3 regions of the Achromobacter sp. MUI-25009338 genome follow, and region 3 is predicted to be linked to each of the others. Evidence: predicted binding sites of a transcription regulator. Region 3 holds the regulator's gene; each other region holds the start of a gene.

Region 1 (2,270 bases), 2.0 Mb from region 3:
GCGCAACATGGTGACCGGGGCGTCGACGGCGGACGTGGCCGTGATCCTGATCGACGCCACCCGCGCGGCCGACGGCCAGCTGCTGCCGCAGACCAAGCGCCACAGCACCATCGCGCGCCTGCTGGGCATCCGTCACATCGTGGTGGCGGTCAACAAGATGGACCTGGTGGACTGGGATCGCGCCGTGTTCGAACGCATCCGCGATGCCTATGCGGCGCTGGCCGCCAAGCTGGGCATCGCGCATTTCGACGCGCTGCCGCTGTCGGCGCTCAACGGCGACAACGTGGTCACGCTGTCTGCCAACACGCCATGGTACGAAGGGCAGCCCCTGCTGGCGCTGCTGGAATCGCTGGACCTGGCGGCCGACGGGCGCGCCGCGCCGCTGCGCCTGCCGGTGCAATGGGTCGCGCGTCATGACGGCGACCGCAAGGAAGACTTCCGCGGCTACGCCGGCCGCGTGGCCAGCGGCGTGCTGCGCCCGGGCGACGAGATCGCGGTGCAGCCTTCGGGCGTGACCGCCAGGGTGCGCGAGCTGCGCGCCTTCGACCGCCTGCTTGACGAGGCGGTGGCCGGCGATTCGATCACGCTGGTGCTGGACCGTGACGTGGACGTGTCGCGCGGCGACGTCATCGTGCACGCCGCGGCGCCCGCCACGGTTGCGCGCGAGTTCGAGGCCGAGCTGTGCTGGCTCGACGCGCAGGCCTTGAACCCGGCGCGCAAGTATCTGCTGAAGTCGGGCACGCGGCTGACGTCGGCGAAGATCCGCGCGGTGCTGTCGCATCGCGATATCCATGAGCTGCAGGAAGTGGAGAACACCGAAGGCACGCTGCGCATGAACGATATCGGCAGGGTCAGCTTCACCACGCGCGACGCGCTGGCGGTCGATCGTTATGCCGACGTGCCGGCGACCGGGGCGTTCATCCTGATCGACGAAGCCACGCACCAGACCGCTGCGGCGGGCATGCTGCGTTAGGCGGCGGGAGCGGCCGCTCGGCGGCGGCCCCCCCGGCCCCATCCGCGCTGTTGTTTTTGTGCTAAACCTAGCATTGGCGCGGGTTTGCGGGCGATATCGCCTGATGAAATCGATTTGTCCTCCCGGCGCGGGCGTCTTGCGGTAAAGTGGGGTTGTCTTACGAAAAGGCTTTTGGTGCTTGTCAAAACCACTGTGTTTTTGTACAGTAGTTTTCATGGCACGCACCGATCATTCTTTTCCCGCCGGTTCTGGGTCCCCGGCTGCCGCCCCCGCCGCCTTGCGCGGTCGGGGTGCGGTTACTAATGTTCGGCATCGCTTTCAGCGCGATGACCGCGTGCAGGTCGACGACGGCTGGTCCGCCTCCGGATTACCGGCCGATTTCGTAGACGCTGTCCCCGATAATTATTCCGACGCAGCCTCCACGGAAGCGCCTTCCCGGGTCATCCCCATCCTGCCCGACACGCGCCATGCGCCGGCCGCGCCCAAGACCACGGTCACGGCGGAACAGGCCCGCAAGATGCTGTCGCGCAACGATTCGCCCGACATTCCCTTCGACGCCGCGATCAACCCCTACCGCGGCTGCGAGCACGGCTGCGTGTATTGCTACGCCCGGCCCACGCATTCCTACCTGGGCTATTCGCCCGGGCTGGATTTCGAAACCCGGCTGGTGGCCAAGGCCAATGCGGTCCAGGCCCTGCGCGCCGAACTCAGCCGCCCCGGTTACAAGCCGTCGCCCATCAATATCGGGTCGGCCACCGATCCGTACCAGCCCATCGAGCGCGAGTGGCGCCTGACGCGCGGCCTGCTCGAACTCATGCTGGAAACCCGGCATCCACTCACCATCGTCACCAAGAACGGCCTGGTCGCCCGCGACCTGGACCTGCTGGCGGCCCTGGCCGAACAAAAACTGGTGGTGGTCTACATGAGCATCACCACACTGGACGCCGCCATGGCCCGCACGCTGGAGCCCCGCGCCGCCGCGCCCTGGCGCCGCCTGGAGGCCGTGCGCAGCCTGACCGACGCCGGCGTGCCCGTGGGGGTGCTGGTGGCGCCGGTCATTCCGTTCATCAACGACGAATCCATGGAGCACATCCTCCAGGAGTCCAAGGCGGCCGGCGCCCATTACGCCAGCTACACCGTCCTGCGCCTGCCGTGGGAGGTCAAGACCCTGTTCGAGGACTGGCTCAACGTCCATTTTCCCGACCGCGCCCAGCGTGTGCTGCACCGCGTCGAAGACCTGCGCAACGGCCGCCGCAACGATCCCAATTTTGGTTCGCGCATGCGCGGAACCGGCGTC
Region 2 (2,270 bases), 1.8 Mb from region 3:
TGGGGCGGCGCGAAGCTCGGGCCCTTGGACCCGGCCTGCATGACATCCAGTGCTTCCTGATTGAGCGCTTCCGGATGCGCGGGATCAGCTTGCGAGGTAGGCCGCACCCTGGTCCCGCTCAAGACAATAGCCCAGCCCGCGCACGGTCACGATCTTCACGCCGCTGGGCTCGAGCTTCTTGCGCAGGCGGTGCACATAGACCTCGATGGCGTTGGTGCTGACTTCTTCGCCCCATTCGCAGAGATGGTCGACGAGCTGGGTCTTGCTGACCATGCGGCCGCTGCGGGTCAGCAGGATTTCGAGCAGGCTGACTTCGCGCGCCGACAGGTCCAGCGTCTGGTCGTCCACCATGGCCACGCGGCCGGTCTGGTCGAACACCAGCCGGCCGTGCTTGAGCAGCGTGGCGCCGCCGCCGGCGCCGCGGCGGGTCAGCGCGCGCACGCGGGCCTCGAGCTCGGACAGCGCGAAGGGCTTGGCCATGTAGTCGTCGGCGCCCAGGTCCAGGCCCTTGACGCGCTGCTCGATGCTGTCGGCGGCGGTCAGGATGAGCACGGGCAGGGCGGAGTTGCGGGCGCGCAGCCGGCGCAGCACTTCCAGCCCGGCCAGCTGCGGCAGGCCGAGATCCAGGATGAGCAGGTCGAAAGCCTGGGCCGCCAGCGCCGAATCGGCCGCCAGCCCGTCGCGCACGGCATCCACGGCGTAGCCGTTGTGGCGCAGCGAGCGGGACAGGCCGTCGGCCAGGATGCTGTCGTCTTCGGCGATCAGGATACGCATGGGCTACAGTAGAAGAAACACGGTCCGGCGCTGCGGGGACGAAACGCCGGGCTCGCCTGGGATTCTGGCATATGGCTTGCGGCTTGCCACTCAGGGTATACGTGCAAAACAGTGGCACACTGTTTTTTTGTACAGTACAATCCGATGCCATAATCTAGCTCCGCGGCAAAACCCGCAATCCCGCCGAACCAGCATCACCCCGCTACAACATACGTTACAGACCACGTCACAGACGGGACTACAGACAGGACTTTACATGGACGACAAAACCACCAAGGCCGCCGCTTCGGAAAAGGCCAAGGCGCTTGCCGCCGCGCTTTCGCAGATCGAAAAGCAGTTCGGCAAGGGCTCGATCATGCGCTACGGCGACAACGAGGTATCGCACGACATCCAGGTGGTTTCCACGGGGTCGCTCGGGCTGGACATCGCGCTGGGCGTCGGCGGCCTGCCGCGCGGGCGCGTGGTCGAGATCTACGGTCCGGAATCCTCCGGCAAGACCACGCTGACGCTGCAGGTCGTGGCTGAAATGCAGAAGCTCGGCGGCACCTGCGCCTTCGTCGACGCCGAGCACGCGCTCGACGTGCAGTACGCCGCCAAGCTGGGCGTGAACCTGTCCGACCTGCTGATCTCGCAGCCGGACACCGGCGAACAGGCGCTGGAAATCACCGACGCGCTGGTGCGCTCGGGTTCGGTCGACCTCATCGTCGTCGACTCGGTGGCGGCCCTGGTGCCCAAGGCCGAAATCGAAGGCGAAATGGGCGATTCGCTGCCCGGCCTGCAGGCGCGCCTGATGAGCCAGGCGCTGCGCAAGCTGACCGCCACCATCAAGAAGACCAACTGCATGGTCATCTTCATCAACCAGATCCGCATGAAGATCGGCGTGATGTTCGGCAACCCCGAAACCACCACCGGCGGCAACGCGCTCAAGTTCTACTCCTCGGTGCGCCTGGACATCCGCCGCATCGGCTCGATCAAGAAGGGCGACGAAGTCGTCGGCAACGAAACCCGCGTCAAGGTCGTCAAGAACAAGGTCGCGCCGCCGTTCAAGCAGGCCGAGTTCGACATCATGTACGGCGCGGGCATCTCGCGCGAGGGCGAAATCATCGACCTGGGCGTGGCCGCCAACGTGGTGGACAAGTCCGGCGCCTGGTACAGCTACAACGGCAACCGCATCGGCCAGGGCAAGGACAACGTCCGCGAATACCTGAAAGAGCACAAGGAACTGGCCATCGAGATCGAGAACCGCGTGCGCGAGAACCAGGGCATCGTGAGCCGCGCGGCCGAATTCGTGCCCACGGCCGAAGACACGGCCGAGTAAGCCGTCGGTCGGCGGGTCCTGCCCGCCGCCGATCCGGCCCACAGACTCGCGGCAGGCGCCAGCACGGGCCTGCCGTCATTCATGGCAAGCAGGAAACGCATGAGCTGGAAACCGCCGCCCACCTCAGCCGACCGCCTACGCGCCAGGCTCGATGACGAATTCGAAACCGTCGCCAGGC
Region 3 (2,270 bases):
ATCCAACGCACCGGTTCGCTGGGCGACGTGATGAAGGAATCGGTCGAGGCGGCCCGCACGGTGGTGCGCTCGCGCGCCCGCCGCCTGGGCTTTGCCGACAGCGTGTTCGAGAAGCACGACATGCACGTGCACGTGCCGGAAGGCGCGACGCCCAAGGACGGCCCGTCCGCCGGTATCGCGATCACCACGGCCATGGTGTCGGCCCTGTCGCGCATCCCGGTGCGCGCCGACGTCGCCATGACCGGCGAGATCACGCTGCGCGGCGAAGTGCTGCCCATCGGCGGCCTGAAGGAAAAGCTGCTGGCCGCCCACCGCGGCGGGATCAAGATGGTTCTGATCCCGGAAGAAAACGTCAAGGACCTGGCGGAGATTCCGGACAACGTCAAGAACCACCTCGAGATCGTGCCGGTGCGCTGGATCGACAAGGTGCTGGAGCTGGCGCTGGAACGCCTGCCCGAGCCCCTGGCCGAGGAAGAAGCGGTCAAGGAGCCCCTGGTGGCCAAGCCCGCCGAAGGCTCGACCGATCCGGTGCTCAAGCACTGACCGGTTCGGCCGCCCAAAAGGAAACCCGCCCTAGTGAACTGACCCCCGAAAGTTGGACATTGATCCAACCTTCGGGGGTTTTTACTTGATCCGCTTGGGTTTCTTTATGCCTGCGCGCAGGATCAATGCAGCGCGTGCGTACGAATCAGCCCCACCGCGATGCCTTCCAGCGCGAAATCCTGGTCGGCCCCGACCACGATGGTCTGGAAGTCCGGATTTTCGGGCAGGAGCTCGATATGGCCGTTCTGGCGCTGCAGGCGCTTGACCGTGACGTCGTCGCCGAGGCGGGCCACCACGATCTGGCCGTTGCGGGCCTCGGACGCTTTTTTGACGGCGAGCAGGTCGCCTTCGAGGATGCCGGCGTCGCGCATGCTCATGCCGCGCACCTTCAGCAGGTAGTCGGGCGCCTGGGCGAACAGGTTGGGGTCCACGCCGACCTCGCGTTCGACGTGTTCGGCCGCCAGGATGGGGCTGCCGGCGGCCACGCGGCCCACCAGCGGCAGCAAGAGCTGCGCCAGGGCGGGCATGGGCAGGGATGCCTGCGCGGGCGCGCCGGCGGCGTCCTTCAGGCGGATGCCGCGCGAGGCGCCCGCGGTGAGCTCGATGGCCCCCTTGCGCGCCAGCGCCTTGAGGTGGTCTTCGGCTGCGTTGGGCGAGCGGAAACCCAGGGCCTGCGCGATCTCGGCGCGTGTGGGCGGAAAACCCGTGCGCGCGACGGTTTGCCTGATGAGATCCAGGATTTGCTGTTGGCGATCGGTGAGTTTGCTGGCCATGGCGATGATCCGTTGCTGGCGGACTGTACATATATACAGCGGCCATTCTGGGGGACGCAGCGCAAAAAAGCAAGCCGTGGGCGGGCGCCCATAAAAAACGGGACCCGCGGGTCCCGTTTGAGGCCGGATGGCGGGCCGTTTACAGCACCGCGGCGATGCTCTTGGCGACCTTGTCGATGTTGCCGCTGTTGAGCGCGGCCACGCAGATGCGGCCGCTGGACACGGCGTAGACGCCATGCTCTTCGCGCAGGCGGTCCACCTGGGCGGCGGTCAGGCCCGAGTACGAGAACATGCCGCGCTGGCGCAGCACGAAGCTAAAGTCCTGCTTGCCGCCGTGTTCCTGGATCTTCTCGACCAGCTGCTTGCGCATCAGGCGGATGCGGTCGCGCATGCCGGCCAGTTCCTGTTCCCACATGGCGAACAGTTCGGGCGTGTTCAGCACCGTGGACACCACCGTGCCGCCGTGGGTGGGCGGGTTGGAGTAGTTGGTGCGGATCACGCGCTTGAGCTGGCTCAGCACGCGGGCGGCTTCGTCCTTGCTGCCGGCCACGACCGTCAGCGCGCCGACGCGCTCGCCGTACAGCGAGAACGACTTCGAGAACGAGGAGCTGATGAACATGGTCAGGTCCAGGTCGGCGAACATGCGCACGACCGCGGCGTCTTCCGTCAGGCCGTCGCCGAAGCCCTGGTAGGCGATGTCCAGGAACGGCACCAGATTGTTTTCTTTGACCACGGCGGCGATCTGCTTCCACTGGTCCATGGTGGGGTCCACGCCGGTGGGGTTGTGGCAGCAGGCGTGCAGCACGACCACGGTCTTGGCCGGAGCGGCCTTCAGGTCGGCCAGCATGGCGTCGAAGTCCAGGCCGCGGGTGGCGGCGTCGTAGTAGGCGTAGGTGCCGACTTCGAAACCGGCGCGCTCGAACAGCGCGCGGTGGTTTTCCCAGCTCGGGTTGC

Evidence for each region. Region 3 encodes LexA, which represses DNA repair genes until DNA is damaged. Its sites were predicted from a motif close to ACTGTATNNNNATACAGT; they were not measured.
Region 1: a site for LexA is predicted at 1,163-1,180, ahead of AC1IQ6_RS20420 (PA0069 family radical SAM protein). Genes of this name have one in related genera too.
Region 2: a site for LexA is predicted at 893-910, ahead of recA (recombinase RecA). Genes of this name have one in related genera too.

Annotation. Positions count from the first base shown of each region.
Region 1 is NZ_CM170627.1:4,295,116-4,297,385, reverse strand. Features, by position in the region: gene AC1IQ6_RS20425 (sulfate adenylyltransferase subunit 1) at 1-973, shown strand, start outside; gene AC1IQ6_RS20420 (PA0069 family radical SAM protein) at 1,188-2,270, shown strand, end outside.
Region 2 is NZ_CM170627.1:4,173,833-4,176,102, reverse strand. Features, by position in the region: gene AC1IQ6_RS19810 (response regulator transcription factor) at 85-774, opposite strand; gene recA (recombinase RecA) at 1,031-2,092, shown strand; gene recX (recombination regulator RecX) at 2,192-2,270, shown strand, end outside.
Region 3 is NZ_CM170627.1:2,334,499-2,336,768, forward strand. Features, by position in the region: gene lon (endopeptidase La) at 1-543, shown strand, start outside; gene lexA (transcriptional repressor LexA) at 666-1,316, opposite strand; gene AC1IQ6_RS11190 (amino acid aminotransferase) at 1,456-2,270, opposite strand, start outside.